One region of the Paenibacillus andongensis genome, then DNA from elsewhere that is predicted to be linked to it. Evidence: a T-box and tRNA genes for the amino acid it is inferred to sense, from the RefSeq annotation. Region 1 holds a T-box; the other holds one or more tRNA genes.
What was found. The T-box of region 1 lies ahead of trpS (tryptophan--tRNA ligase). A T-box ahead of a tRNA ligase gene usually reads a tRNA of that ligase, here a tRNA-Trp.

Region 1 (7,348 bases):
GAGAATGGCACATCCAAAACAGCGCAGTGACATGATTAAAAAAGGTTTCGACCGCGCTCCACACCGCAGCTTGCTGCGCGCAGCCGGCGTTAAAGAGGAAGATTTCGGCAAGCCGTTTATTGCGGTTTGTAACTCTTATATAGACATTATTCCTGGACATGTTCATTTGCAAGAGTTCGGTAAACTTGTTAAAGAAGCCATCCGTGAAGCAGGCGGGGTTCCATTCGAGTTCAATACAATCGGGGTTGACGATGGGATTGCAATGGGTCATATCGGCATGCGTTACTCCTTGCCAAGCCGTGAAATTATTGCCGATTCCTTGGAAACGGTTGTTAATGCACACTGGTTCGACGGAATGGTCTGTATTCCTAACTGTGATAAAATTACACCTGGTATGATCATGGGAGCCCTCCGCGTAAACATCCCAACGATGTTAGTAAGCGGCGGTCCGATGAAAGCCGGTAAAGATAAAAACGGTAAATCGATTTCCCTATCTTCCGTATTCGAAGGTGTGGGTGCTTTCCAAGCTGGTAAATTAGATGAAGCTGGCTTAGAAGAGTTAGAGCAATACGGTTGTCCGACATGCGGATCTTGTTCAGGTATGTTTACAGCGAATTCCATGAACTGTTTGGCTGAGGGCCTTGGCCTGGCAATGCCCGGTAACGGTACAATTCTGGCTGTTGCAGAAGAGCGTAAGCAATTCGTGAAAGATTGCGCCAAACAATTGATGGTCCTAATTGAAAAAGACATCAAGCCTCGTGATATTGTTACAATCGAAGCGATCGATAATGCATTTGCTCTTGATATGGCGATGGGCGGTTCCACGAACACAGTTCTTCACACACTTGCTATTGCGCACGAAGCTGGCATACACTATCCGATTTACCGTATTAATGAAGTGGCAGAACGCGTACCTCACCTAGCTAAAATCGCTCCGGCTTCCGATTACCATATTGAAGACGTGCACTTGGCAGGCGGTGTGAGCGCGGTAATTAATGAGCTGCTCAAAAAACCGGGAGCTTTCAACGGTGATTGTCTCTCTGTAACAGCGCAGACGCTTCGTGAGAATGTAGCTGGCCGCGAAATTCAAAATACAGACGTTATCCGTCCGTTGTCGAACCCACACAGTGAAAGAGGCGGACTTGCTGTTCTGTTCGGTAACCTCGCTCCTGAAGGCAGTATCGTTAAAGTTGGCGCTGTTGATAAATCCGTTGGCGGACGTCACGTAGGTCCAGCGATTTGTTTCAACTCGCAAGACGAAGCTTTGTACGGTATTGCGAACGGTCATGTTAAAGAAGGTCATGTCGTTGTTATTCGATACGAAGGTCCGAAGGGTGGACCTGGTATGCCAGAAATGCTAGCTCCTACTTCTCAAATCGTAGGTATGGGTCTTGGCGCGAAGGTTGCGTTAATTACGGACGGACGTTTCTCCGGCGCATCCCGCGGTATCTCGATCGGTCATATCTCACCGGAAGCGGCTGAGGGCGGACCTCTTGCTTTCGTACAGGACGGCGACATCATTGATGTGGACATGGACGGTCGTAAAATCGAACTGCAAATCAGCGATGAAGAATTCGCGAAACGCCGCGAGAGCTGGACAGAATTCCAACCAAAAATCCAAACCGGATATTTGGCGCGCTATACAAAAATGGTGACAAATGCTAGTGCAGGAGCCATTCTGAAGTTCTAATATATATTAAAAAGGAGTTTCGCCATAAGTGGCGAGCTCCTTTTTTGTTTGGGGAAATTTGCTATGATTGCTCAATGTTGCGCGACCAATTTGCAAAGCAGCAAGTGCAAAATGTGCAGCAAATTATGAGTTTGCATACTTCTATCCCTGTAGCTTGGTTCCAAAATCTCCTTAAGCTATAAAGAAGTGCATAATAAGCAACGAACCTGCTAGTACCGTAACAGCGACAACGATAGAGAGAGTCAGCACGAAGCGGGCTTTAAAGATGGAGAGCATCATCAGTGTACTTTTGACGTCGATCATCGGGCCGAATACAAGGAAAGCCAGTAAGGAACCTGGAGAGAAGGAATTAGCGAAGGAAGCAGCGACGAACGCATCTGTTGTGGAGCACAGGGAGAGCAGGTAGGCAAAGCCCATCATGAACACATGTGAAATGAATGGTCCCTGACCGATCGCAGATAAGCTGTCTTGAGCGACGAATGTTTGGATAAGAGCGGTCAGGAAAGCACCCAGCATCAAGTATTTACTCATTTCGAATAGCTCCGTTGTACCGTGGCTGAACATTGTCATCATGCGGCCATCACCGTGCGAGTGGCTGTGGCCGTGATGATGATCATGATTGTGTTCATGTTCATGATGATGGTTGTGACTATGATGATGATCGTGACCGTGTTCATGAGCATGAATGTGTTCGGCGTGATGTCCAGGGCTGGAACCCCCGTGGTGGTGCGTGTTAGTCTGATACTCGATAGGATGACGTAAAGGACTGTCTTTCATGAAACGAGTCAGCAGCAGTCCTACGATGAGGGCAACGCCAAATGTAAGTCCCATTCGCGAGTAAGCCATCGAAGGCTCGCCACGGAAAGCCATGAACGTCGAAGCGAAGACAATGGGATTCAGAATTGGACCGACTAGAATGAAGATGACGGCTATGTATACAGGCATTCCTTTTCGCATGAGCCGACGAACGAAAGGAATCATTCCGCATTCACAGAGCGGGAACATGATGCCAAGAACGCAGGCAAATAAGATACCTCCTAGCGGGTGCCGCGGCGTCATGCGTCTGATGAACGCTTCTGGAATGAAGTTTTCAACAACCGTGGATAGAAGGACGCCCAGTAACATAAAAGGCAAAGCGTCGAGAAAGATACCCATGAAGGCTGTAAAGACGTGCTTGGTTTCATAAATGACCAAACCCATAGGAGGAAGCTCTCTCGTTGTCACGATTAAGATGAGAAGAAACGCGCAAATCAAGGTGGAGATTGGAAGGCTCCAGCGGTATAGAGTCGTTGGCACTTCGTTGACACCCCTTTGTCCGTTGATGCATCCTTCGAAGGACGCGGCTTTTTTATCCTTAGAAAGGCTAGTATGATCTATCCTATGTACATGCAGGTTCAGATAGGACAATGTCCTTGATTGACAATGGATTGTAAGGGTGTATAATTATATAAAATCAATTCGCGATGATAGGAACAAGTAAGTTTGTCATCTGTTTCTCAGAGAGCCGGTGGTTGGTGTGAACCGGTGAAACAAGCAAACCGAATGGATCCTTGAGCATGAGGCTGAACACAGTATGCAGGTTGCCGGAACCTAGGCCGGAAAACATCCTCATCTGTCCAAGTATGCCAAACGGCAGCTCCCCGTTATCAGAGCCTGAAGGTCTTGTTGAATAATTTTCACGGACAAATTAGGGTGGTACCACGGTCTCTCGTCCCTTGCGGGGAGAGGCCTTTTTGTTGTTTCTTTAGACAATAAGAAATTAAGAATTCTGGAGGGATTATCCAATGAAACGAGTATTATCCGGTATGCAATCCAGCGGACAGCTGACGATTGGCAACTATATTGGCGCTCTGCGCAATTATGTGAAGCTGCAGCATTTGCACCGCTGTTATTTTATGGTTGTCGATATGCACGCGATCACGGTTCCTCAGGATCCGGCAGCTTTGAAGGAGCAAACAGAGTCTATAGCTTCGCTATATATTGCTGCTGGACTAGATCCTAGTAAAGCATCCATCTTTCTGCAGTCCCATGTTCATGCGCATGCTGAGCTCGGCTGGATTATGACGACGCTGACGCATATGGGAGAGCTGGAGCGTATGACACAGTTCAAGGACAAGTCCGAAGGCAAGGAATCCGTCGGTGCTGGCCTCTTTACGTATCCATCCCTGATGGCAGCAGACATCCTGTTATACAATGCTGACCTTATTCCGGTTGGTGATGATCAGAAGCAGCATTTGGAGTTGACGCGCGACTTGGCGAACCGCTTCAATAACCGTTTTGGTGAAATGTTTGTCATGCCGCAGCCTTATATGCCTGAGATCGGTGCGAGAATCATGTCTTTGGATGATGCATCCAAAAAGATGAGCAAAAGCAATCCGAATGCCGGCAGTTATATTGCCATGCTGGATGAGCCCGATGTCATCCGTAAGAAGCTTAGTCGTGCAGTCACAGATTCTGGCCGTGAGGTAAAGTATGATCCTCAGAACAAGCCGGAGGTTAGTAATTTGATGTCGATCTACTCACATTTTGCAGAAATGAGCTTAGTTGAGATTGAAGCCAAATACGATGGGCAAGGCTATGGACCTTTCAAAAAGGATCTAGCTGAGCACCTCGTCGCTGTTCTCGAGCCGATCCAACAACGCTATCGTGAAATTCGCAGCTCAGGCGAAATTTTCGACATTTTGAAAAAAGGAGCGCAAGAAGCTGCTGAGGTGGCTGATCAAACCCTGCTCGAAGTGAAGAAGCGGATGGGCTTCGTCGTTATATAAAAAGCAAAAAGAGCTCAAGCAGCTGGGATAGCTGCTTGGGCTCTTTCTCTTTATCGTGTTGTTCCCTTCGTTAAGACCGCGTATTCTTCTTGCGAATCTTCGCTTTAACCGCAAATCCATATCCAATGAAGCCTAAGGAGATGATGGAACAGGCAAGGATCATCCAAGGCTGCCTGAGGGCAATGAACAAACTGATGGAGGCGAGCAGTAGGGTGCCAACAACAGCGAATAGAAGAGCGAGTGGTTTGCTCATGAATGTGACCTACTTTCTAGAAAATTGAACAGTGTCTTCTTATTTTAAACTTTTTTGATCGCTGTGCATATAAATTCATTTCCTCCACATACTATCTTTGCAAGCTTGCAAATACATCAAAGATTATAGCTGACTGAAAGGAGTCTGATCCTTATGGCGCAAAATCGTAGCAGCAACACACTGGTAGTTCCACAAGCCACTCAAGCTTTAGATCAATTGAAATATGAGGTAGCTCAAGAACTGGGCATCCAAATTCCTCAAGATGGTTACATGGGTTATATGGCTACTCGCGATGCTGGTGCAATCGGGGGTAACATTACTCGCCGGTTGGTACAAATCGCTGAGCAAACGCTAGCAGGACAATCTGGCTTCCGCAGCTAGATAGCCTGACTTCGTCCATAGTTTTCCCAATTTAAGTAACAATAAAGCTCAGGGGCCTATAAACCCCTGGGCTTTTTGTATGTCTTTATTACATGTAAAAAAGACGCGTTTGGTTAACGCGCCTCTTTTCTAATAAAGATCCACTTTTAGCTTTTTTTCAAGCCTAGTGTCATTTACCCAGCCCACATAAGAATCGAGTGTTTGGAAATTGTGATCCATCAGGATTACGCCGACGAATGGATACTGCTTGCGGTGGCGATAACGCACATCAGCCCATCTTACTTCATACCCCCACCGATGTTCTTTCACTTCCGCACAAGTATAGGACGAGAAGTAAAGTAAGGCTTGAATGTCTTCGTGATTCTTGGACGCCTCGATGGCTGGATGGTCTTCACATTTGATAGTGTCAATCCACCTAAGCTTTGAATTCTTCAGTTCACCCAACTGGAAGGTGCCGTCTGTTCTGCGTTTCACTACGTTCCACACATAGAGGTTGAATGTTACAATAAGTGTGTATTTATCCCCGGGCATATGGGTGGGGTCTTTGCGATATAGTCCTTTTTCTACGATGTAATGGTCGAGAGAGCGCCAGATGTAATATAGGGCGATAACCCCGTACAAAGTCGGGAATACCAGCTTTGGACTAGCGACATGGAAAGACCACATGAAAATAGCTGCGATGTGGCTTGAAAAGATAAAGGGATCAAAGATGTGTATAATGTTCCATGACACCCACTTTTCAGAGAATGGCCGGAACGCTTGTGTACCATATGTGTTGAAACAATCTGTAAAGACGTGAAAACAAACGGCGATTCCTACCCACATACCAAGGTGCAGCAGGGGAATTCCATGGAAGAAAAGAGCAAGAGCTCCAGTGATCAGCAGCGTCCATAAAAGTAGAGCTGGCAAAGAGTGAGAACGACCACGGTGATTTCGAATGTAAGTGGCGTTCCCTTTAAAACGAAGAAGCCCGTCCACATCCGGAATCTGTGAGCCAATAACCGTGCCGATGAAGACCGCAGTGGTTGCCGCAGTGTCCGCAGAAACGCTTGGGTCAATTTGTGACAGTCCCGCTAACCCTAAACCAATTACGAGATGAGTGCCTGTGTCCAAATGGGTTTCCTCCTAAGAATTTTCCGTAGGGAAAATTTTCTTCGTAAGCATGGGCTGAGTTTTCCGTAGGAAAACTTACTTCAGTTGATAAGAAGGAATAAGTTTTATACTTTTTGCTTCGCATCAACCTTGACAAGCGCGCTCGTCCTGATAAGACGACAGAATCATGCATCCTTGTAAGCATGGACATTTTTCCGTCTTTTTATTAGTTTACCATTTTGGAGCAAAAAATAAATCAGAGGGAGATCTAAAAATGTCTAAAGTTTTTGTAGAGTATGCCATAAAACCCGCTTTTCGGGAGTCCTTTCTCATCTATATGCAGGAATGGCAGCGGCGGGAAGGGCGGTTTGAGCTGCTGGAGGGAACGGATCAGGAAGGACTTTTTGTAGAGATTTGGAAAGAAGTTACCTATGAGGAGTATCTCTCTTTGAAACAAGAACGTTTGCACGGGATCGAATATGCTTCACATCAAGCTGTATGGGAAGAGTGGATTGAAGGCGGCCTGCGCAAGCTGCATATGTGGCATTTCGCAGAAGTGACTTCTACATGACAAAAAAAGCCGCTGCTCTTAACAAGAGCAAACGGCATTATATGTGATCTAACCATTATCTCGGGCCGACTCCGCCTGTGTATGGATACATGTAATTGAGTTCCTCGTCGAACGTAATGTAGTCTAGATTCACCATAAGTAATAAGAAACGCATGCCGGTAGCAGGATCGCTGATGATGATATGATCACGGCCTGCAGCTTCCAATTTACCTTTGAAAATTTTGGCGTTCCATTGCGAGTTATTTTCGTATGTCATGTAGATTGTTACTATTTTCCCAAGGTTCAAACGAAGAATATTCTCGATATAGGATTGTTCCATAGGAAGTTGACCGGGTACATTTACACCTGTTTGCAGACCGCCAGCAGGTGGGAAGCCAGTTCCGCTTGGTGCAGGCATACTAGGCATACTCGAACTCGTTGTTGGAACGGGATAAGCCGGATAAGAGGATCCGTATTGGGCTTGCGGGATCATGGCTGGGTTTCCTAGGTTACCGATTCTGTAAGGGCTATTCAACATGTTGGTATTTCCTCCTTGAGCTTTCATTGAGAAAGCTTTCTTCATAATTGAATTGTGAAACAATGTCTTCGTCATT
Region 2 (7,348 bases), 140 kb from region 1:
AAGAGTGCGTAATAGCTCACTGGTCGAGTGACTCTGCGCCGAAAATGTAACGGGGCTAAACACGCCACCGAAGCTATGGCTTGCACGTATGTGCATGGGTAGGGGAGCGTTGTATGTACGTTGAATTCTGACCGTAAGGACAGGTGGAGCGCATACAAGTGAGAATGCCGGTATAAGTAACGAAAAGATCAGTGAGAATCTGATCCGCCGAAAACCTAAGGGTTCCTGAGGAAGGCTCGTCCGCTCAGGGTAAGTCGGGACCTAAGGCGAGGCCGAAAGGCGTAGTCGATGGACAACAGGTGGAAATTCCTGTACCACCGTAGCCGTTATGAGCGATGGAGTGACGCAGAAGGATAGTGACGCGAGCTGATGGATGCTCGTCCAAGCAGTGAGGCTGGTTAGTAGGCAAATCCGCTAACCGTAAGGCTGGGCTGTGATGGGGAGGGAAACTTTAAGTACCGAAGGTCATGAGTTCACACTGCCAAGAAAAGCTTCTAGCCAGGCGAAGGTGCCCGTACCGCAAACCGACACAGGTGGGTGAGAAGAGAATTCTAAGGCGCGCGGAAGAACTCTCGTTAAGGAACTCGGCAAAATGACCCCGTAACTTCGGGAGAAGGGGTGCCTCGGTAGGGTGAATAGCCCGAGGGGGCCGCAGTGAAAAGGCCCAAGCGACTGTTTAGCAAAAACACAGGTCTGTGCGAAGCCGCAAGGCGAAGTATACGGGCTGACGCCTGCCCGGTGCTGGAAGGTTAAGAGGAGTGGTTAGGGGCAACCCGAAGCTATGAATTGAAGCCCCAGTAAACGGCGGCCGTAACTATAACGGTCCTAAGGTAGCGAAATTCCTTGTCAGGTAAATTCTGACCCGCACGAATGGCGTAACGACTTGGGCGCTGTCTCAACGAGAGATCCGGTGAAATTTTAATACCTGTGAAGATGCAGGTTACCCGCGACAAGACGGAAAGACCCCATGGAGCTTTACTGCAGCTTGATATTGGACTTTGGTACGATCTGTACAGGATAGGTGGGAGCCTTTGAAGCCTGAGCGCCAGCTTGGGTGGAGGCGCCGTTGGGATACCACCCTGATCGTATCGGAGTTCTAACCTGGTACCGTAATCCGGTATGGGGACAGTGTCAGGTGGGCAGTTTGACTGGGGCGGTCGCCTCCTAAAATGTAACGGAGGCGTTTAAAGGTTCCCTCAGAATGGTTGGAAATCATTCGCAGAGTGCAAAGGCATAAGGGAGCTTGACTGCGAGACCTACAAGTCGAGCAGGGACGAAAGTCGGACTTAGTGATCCGGTGGTACCGAATGGAAGGGCCATCGCTCAACGGATAAAAGCTACCCTGGGGATAACAGGCTTATCTCCCCCAAGAGTCCACATCGACGGGGAGGTTTGGCACCTCGATGTCGGCTCATCGCATCCTGGGGCTGAAGTAGGTCCCAAGGGTTGGGCTGTTCGCCCATTAAAGCGGTACGCGAGCTGGGTTCAGAACGTCGTGAGACAGTTCGGTCCCTATCTGTCGCGGGCGTAGGAAATTTGAGAGGAGCTGTCCTTAGTACGAGAGGACCGGGATGGACGTACCGCTGGTGTACCAGTTGTCTCGCCAGAGGCATCGCTGGGTAGCTATGTACGGAGGGGATAAGCGCTGAAAGCATCTAAGCGCGAAGCCCCCCTCAAGATGAGATTTCCCAGTATGTAAGACCCCTTGTAGACGACGAGGTTGATAGGTTCGAGGTGGAAGTGCAGCAATGCATGCAGCTGACGAATACTAATCGGTCGAGGGCTTAACCTAATATAGGGATCTTTGACGAAAGTCAAAGTCTCTCAGTTTGAAACCTAAGGAATATTTTACAAACGTTTCGTATCTAGTTTTCAAGGAATAAATCCTTGAAAGATATATATTCCTATTCCCTGATAGCTCAGTTGGTAGAGCACTCGACTGTTAATCGAGTTGTCACAGGTTCGAGTCCTGTTCGGGGAGCCATATGGAGAGGTGTCCGAGCTGGCCGAAGGAGCACGATTGGAAATCGTGTAGGCGTCACAAGCGTCTCGAGGGTTCGAATCCCTCTCTCTCCGCCACTATCTTTCTAGTAAGGCCCGTTGGTCAAGTGGTTAAGACACCTCCCTTTCACGGAGGTAACAGGGGTTCGAGTCCCCTACGGGTCACCATTTTTAATTCCCATGGAGGCTTAGCTCAGCTGGGAGAGCATCTGCCTTACAAGCAGAGGGTCGGCGGTTCGATCCCGTCAGCCTCCATCATGTTTCCTAATCAGCTACTTGATTTAATAGGAAACGTGACATATACTTAATGACGCGGGGTGGAGCAGCCCGGTAGCTCGTCGGGCTCATAACCCGAAGGCCGCAGGTTCAAATCCTGCCCCCGCAACCAAATAATGAATGTGGAGCTGTGGTGTAGTGGCCTAACATGCCTGCCTGTCACGCAGGAGACCGCGGGTTCGAATCCCGTCAGCTCCGCCATTATCACATTCTATTAGTAAGGCTTTGTAGCTCAGTCGGTAGAGCAGAGGACTGAAAATCCTTGTGTCGGCGGTTCGATTCCGTCCAAAGCCACCATTTATTAACTAAATAAGCCGTTGTAGCTCAACTGGTAGAGCAACTGACTTGTAATCAGTAGGTTGGGGGTTCAAGTCCTCTCGACGGCACCATTGCTTTGTGGAGGCTTAGTGAAGTGGCTAAACACGGCAGACTGTAAATCTGCTCTCTTCGAGTTCGGTGGTTCGAATCCATCAGCCTCCATTTTCCTTTTTTGTAGGGGCATAGTTTAAGGGTAGAACAAAGGTCTCCAAAACCTTTGGTGTGGGTTCAATTCCTGCTGCCCCTGCCAAAATGCATTAAACTTAATATTGTGGCGGTCGTGGCGAAGGGGTTAACGCACCGGTTTGTGGATCCGGCATTCGCGGGTTCAAGTCCCGTCGTCCGCCCATTATTACCAAAGCAACATAATGGGGATTAGCCAAGCGGTAAGGCAACGGACTTTGACTCCGTCATGCCAAGGTTCAAATCCTTGATCCCCAGTTTTATATGCGGAAGTGGCTCAGCGGTAGAGCATCGCCTTGCCAAGGCGAGGGTCGCGGGTTCGATCCCCGTCTTCCGCTCCATTATTACTAAGGCGCCATAGCCAAGTGGTAAGGCAGAGCTCTGCAAAAGCTTTACCCCCAGTTCGAATCTGGGTGGCGCCTCCACATTTATTAGCCGGAGTGGCGGAATCGGCAGACGCACAGGACTTAAAATCCTGCGGTAGGTGACTACCGTACCAGTTCAAGTCTGGTCTTCGGCACCATTATTTTTACAAGTTCATATGCCGGCATGGCGGAATGGCAGACGCGCTCGACTCAAAATCGAGTCCGAAAGGGTGGAGGTTCGAGTCCTCTTGCCGGTATAACGAATAGAAAAAGCTCATGAAATCATTCGATTTCATGAGCTTTTTCTATGTATTCGTATATTGCTATTTAGAGTAGATCAATTATTAAATTCACAAAATGCTGCAGTCGTAAAAGTAAGTAAAAAGATCGATGCGGGTAGGGATGGTATGTTGCATAGATTGTCGGCATTAAAGAGAATGATCACGTATCTAGGAGGAGTTTCGGTCGTCTGAACCGAAACTCCTTATTTTTTGCCAATATCTCTAATGATTCATGATTACCAACAGAAAGACATAGTTACGATTACGAGCAAAATAAACAATACGAGAACAGCAGCGGCGGAAGTATGACCACCGCCGTAACCAACACCAGCACCAGCAGCAACACCCATTTATGTCACCCCCCATCTAAAGGAATGTTCTCTGCGAAATCGGATGAGAGACAATACTATCCTATGGGGAGTGGTTATGATTTGATTCAGTTTTTAGCCTAATAGAGGTTGGAAAAATACGCTTTTAGGCGAGCGCCTTTTTTTAGAAAATGTACCAAGAATCTGAACAAGAGGCTGCAGCCCCCCATATGGTAGAAAAGAGAATGTTATGCCATTGTGGAGGTGTAAGTGCTATCGAGTACTTAGATATGTTAGCCAAATTAGGAGTGGGCAATGCGCATCCCGGGGGATTCGGAGAGACGATTGAACAATTGAAGAAGTATCCCATTGAGAAAGGGAAGCGCGTGCTAGAGGTCGGATGCGGGACTGGAAGAACGGCATGTTTCCTGGCCGAGCAAGGATGCGAAGTAACAGCAGTCGATATTCGTCCGGAAATGATTGCGAAAGCGATCATAAGAGCTGAGAAGCAGGGGGTACAGGTACAATTCAAGGTTGGGGATGTATGCCAATTACCCTTTGATGATCATACTTTTGATGTTGTGATGGTGGAGTCAGTGACGAATTTTGCAGATGCTCAGAAAGCTGTATCCGAGTATTATAGGGTACTTAAATCCGAAGGTAAGCTCTATGATCGAGAAGTTATCCGAATCAAAGAGATGTCACCGGGTGTTCATCGGGCGCTGTGCAGCTTCTATGGGGTAAGTAAAATATATAGTATGGATGAATGGCGGGAGCTGTTAGAGAAGAGCAAATTTGAACCCGTGGACTTCTCAGGGATACATGCTTTCCCGCTAACCATGTTCGAAGATCAAGTCCAACATCCAGACCCTGTTCACTTGTCTGATAAGCAGTCGTTTATGGATCCGCGGATTTGGCAAATTACCGCCAAATACGATGAGCTCGTTAATAAATATCATCCCTATATGGGATATACTCTCATGATTGGATCGAAGGAATAAGGGAAGACAAGGAAGGAATTTGGCTTCCCAATGGCGAAATATATGAGAAAGATTATCATTGGGGGCTGTTTCTTTGAACGTAGATGTCATAACAGAACGAATTCCGAATCGTAAGGCGAAAGAAATCTATGAGCGAATTTGTCGTCAAACAACGGTATCCAAAACGGAGTTGTTAGAGCAAAGCGGGATGACGGTATCTACGTTGACGCGGCTTTTGGAGGAACTTACGATACAAGGACTTATCCTTGAATCTGGTTTCGGTGCTTCAACAGGAGGGCGTAGGCCGATTCTGTATGAAAAGAATCCGGCCTATGCTTATGTATTTGGTTTGGAAATATCCAGAACGTTGTCCAAGCTTGTCCTTGTCGATCTGGGAATGAAGAAATTGGATACACGGAGCTGGACGATGACGGCTGAGATGACGCCAGATGTGCTGATATGTCTAATCGTAGATGAAGTACAAAGGATGTTATCCACACATAACATTGATTCTTCCTCTGTGCTTGGAATAGGGATTGGTGCGGTTGGTCCTGTGGATCGCTTGTCAGGGACCATCTTGGAACCGTCCTATTTTCCAGCAAAAGGATGGAGAAATGTTGAGATTTGTAGGCAGTTGACGGGAGAATTAGGTATTCCCGCATTGCTGGATAATGGAGCTAACGCGGCGATCCTAGCTGAATCATGGCATCAACGTACGCAGAGTTTTAAGCATCTGCTCTATATTCATGCTGGAATTGGTTTGCGCTCCTCCATGGTTTCTGAAGGAAAGGTTATTTATGGTGCCGTCGATATGGAAGGCTCTGTAGGTCAGATGATTATTCAAACGGATGGTGTTCCCCATCGTAATACGTCAGGCAACTATGGAGCATTGGAGTCGTATGCTTCTTTATATGCCATCGAGAAGGCAGCTCGATCCGCCTTAAAGCAGGGTCGATCTACGGCGTTGTCTCATTTGGTTGATGACCCCGAGCATGTCACGTACCTGCATGTGATGGAGGCGCTCAAAAAAAATGATCCCCTAGTTGTGGAGATCATCACGGAGGCTGCCACTTATTTCGGCATTGGACTAGCTAACTTGCTAAATATTTTACACCCTGAGAAGGTAATCCTAGGGGGGCCATTAATTGCGGGCGGGGAGTTGTTTTTCCAAACCGCTACGCAGGTAGCGATTCGGAAGACATACTACTACCCCGCCTATCAGGTTGTTTTCAGCAAAGGGCAGCTTGGTGAGGAAGCTCTGGCAATTGGTGCAGCCGTGATGGTCATGGACCAGTTGGTTAGGCTTTAATGCCCTTTAGAAAATCAATCATCAGCGCATTGAAAGCTTCCGGCTTTTCCATAGGCGTCAAATGTGAGGCAGCGGGTATTACATGATAGCTGACGCCATTAATCAGGTCAGCCATTTTCTTCATGACATCCGGAGGCGCGATCGGGTCTTGTTCGCCTGCGATGACGAGCGTTGGCACCGAGATTGAGCTAAGCAGGTCGACAGAGTCCTCGCGGAATGCCATAGCAAGACAAGCATGGACAAGTCCCTCTGCTGGCATCGATTCCATCACCATACTCAAGGTATCGACGAGCTTAGGATGTTCTTGCTTGGAAGGTTCTGTAATAAGTTTAGGCAGCATAGCGTCTCTTGCCACCACGGACCCTTTTTCATAGAGAGAGACAGCCATGTTTAAACGATTCTTACGAGCTTCTTGTCCATCTGCTTCAGGACGAGTATTGGCCAAGATAAGCCCTGTGAAACGTTTTGGAGCTTTGCGTAGAAGTGCAAACGCCACATATCCACCCATGGAGAAGCCGCCAAGTGCGGCTTTTTCTATGCCCATTTTATCCATTAAAGTTAAAATGTCATTGGCATATTGGTCTATCGATATATTCGATGCAGGTACGTCAGACTGGCCCATGCCACGTAAATCAGGTGTTATGACACGATAGCTTCCCGACAACGCGTCTATCTGCGATTGCCACATACGATGATCCAATGGGAAGCCGTGTAGTAAAATTACAGGTGCTCCATGCCCTTTTTCTTCGACAAACAGTTCCGTCCCGTTAATATGATGTTTCATTGTCCTTCACTCTCCAGCAGATAAATTTACCACGCATAAAGTCCTAATTCGTCCCCCAATCGTAGTTCTTAGGGCATAAAATAGGGAAAATTATCGAAAATGTTATGTCTTCATACTTTCATTATGGTTAACTCATACTTCTTTAACATTTGGTTGGTATTCTCTTATTATACCTTTTGTTAGTAACCATTAACAGGCAGAACGAAACATTCATTTTATGAAGTGAGGTTATTCTTATGACTAAAAAGCCATGGTCCACACAGGAATTGGACAAATTGATTCGCCTTTCCTCTGAGTGTCCTCCAGTTGTAATTGCCAGAGAACTTTGTCGTCCTGTGACTTCAGTACGCAAAAAAATGCGGGAAATTGGAGTAAGTTATGTAACCGGCGAGCAATGGAAAAAAAGTCAAATTCAGTATCTCATTTCGGATGAGGGCACGACGTATAAAAATAAACATAACCTGACACAAGCACCCAAAGAAAATGAATTCGAATCTCCTGTTCTAGATGAATTCTGGACAACACTCGTGAAAATGGCCAGAG

Region 2: it encodes a tRNA-Trp, which carries the amino acid that the T-box ahead of trpS (tryptophan--tRNA ligase) is inferred to sense. The anticodon was not compared.

The regions. Positions count from the first base shown of each region.
Region 1 is NZ_CP104467.1:1,631,202-1,638,549, forward strand. It holds gene ilvD (dihydroxy-acid dehydratase) at 5-1,690, shown strand; gene NYR53_RS07575 (permease) at 1,862-2,986, opposite strand; T-box leader at 3,145-3,409, shown strand; gene trpS (tryptophan--tRNA ligase) at 3,475-4,458, shown strand; gene NYR53_RS07585 (DUF5325 family protein) at 4,529-4,711, opposite strand; gene NYR53_RS07590 (alpha/beta-type small acid-soluble spore protein) at 4,865-5,092, shown strand; gene NYR53_RS07595 (metal-dependent hydrolase) at 5,222-6,205, opposite strand; gene NYR53_RS07600 (hypothetical protein) at 6,459-6,755, shown strand; gene gerQ (spore coat protein GerQ) at 6,811-7,227, opposite strand.
Region 2 is NZ_CP104467.1:1,495,538-1,502,885, forward strand. It holds rRNA gene NYR53_RS06840 (23S ribosomal RNA) at 1-1,792, shown strand, start outside; tRNA gene NYR53_RS06845 (tRNA-Asn) at 1,909-1,984, shown strand; tRNA gene NYR53_RS06850 (tRNA-Ser) at 1,988-2,079, shown strand; tRNA gene NYR53_RS06855 (tRNA-Glu) at 2,095-2,169, shown strand; tRNA gene NYR53_RS06860 (tRNA-Val) at 2,184-2,256, shown strand; tRNA gene NYR53_RS06865 (tRNA-Met) at 2,313-2,389, shown strand; tRNA gene NYR53_RS06870 (tRNA-Asp) at 2,402-2,478, shown strand; tRNA gene NYR53_RS06875 (tRNA-Phe) at 2,499-2,574, shown strand; tRNA gene NYR53_RS06880 (tRNA-Thr) at 2,591-2,666, shown strand; tRNA gene NYR53_RS06885 (tRNA-Tyr) at 2,676-2,757, shown strand; tRNA gene NYR53_RS06890 (tRNA-Trp) at 2,772-2,845, shown strand; tRNA gene NYR53_RS06895 (tRNA-His) at 2,870-2,942, shown strand; tRNA gene NYR53_RS06900 (tRNA-Gln) at 2,965-3,036, shown strand; tRNA gene NYR53_RS06905 (tRNA-Gly) at 3,045-3,119, shown strand; tRNA gene NYR53_RS06910 (tRNA-Cys) at 3,130-3,203, shown strand; tRNA gene NYR53_RS06915 (tRNA-Leu) at 3,213-3,301, shown strand; tRNA gene NYR53_RS06920 (tRNA-Leu) at 3,322-3,400, shown strand; gene NYR53_RS06925 (YjcZ family sporulation protein) at 3,661-3,774, opposite strand; gene NYR53_RS06930 (class I SAM-dependent methyltransferase) at 3,924-4,733, shown strand; gene NYR53_RS06935 (ROK family protein) at 4,807-6,021, shown strand; gene NYR53_RS06940 (alpha/beta fold hydrolase) at 6,011-6,805, opposite strand; gene NYR53_RS06945 (hypothetical protein) at 7,042-7,348, shown strand, end outside.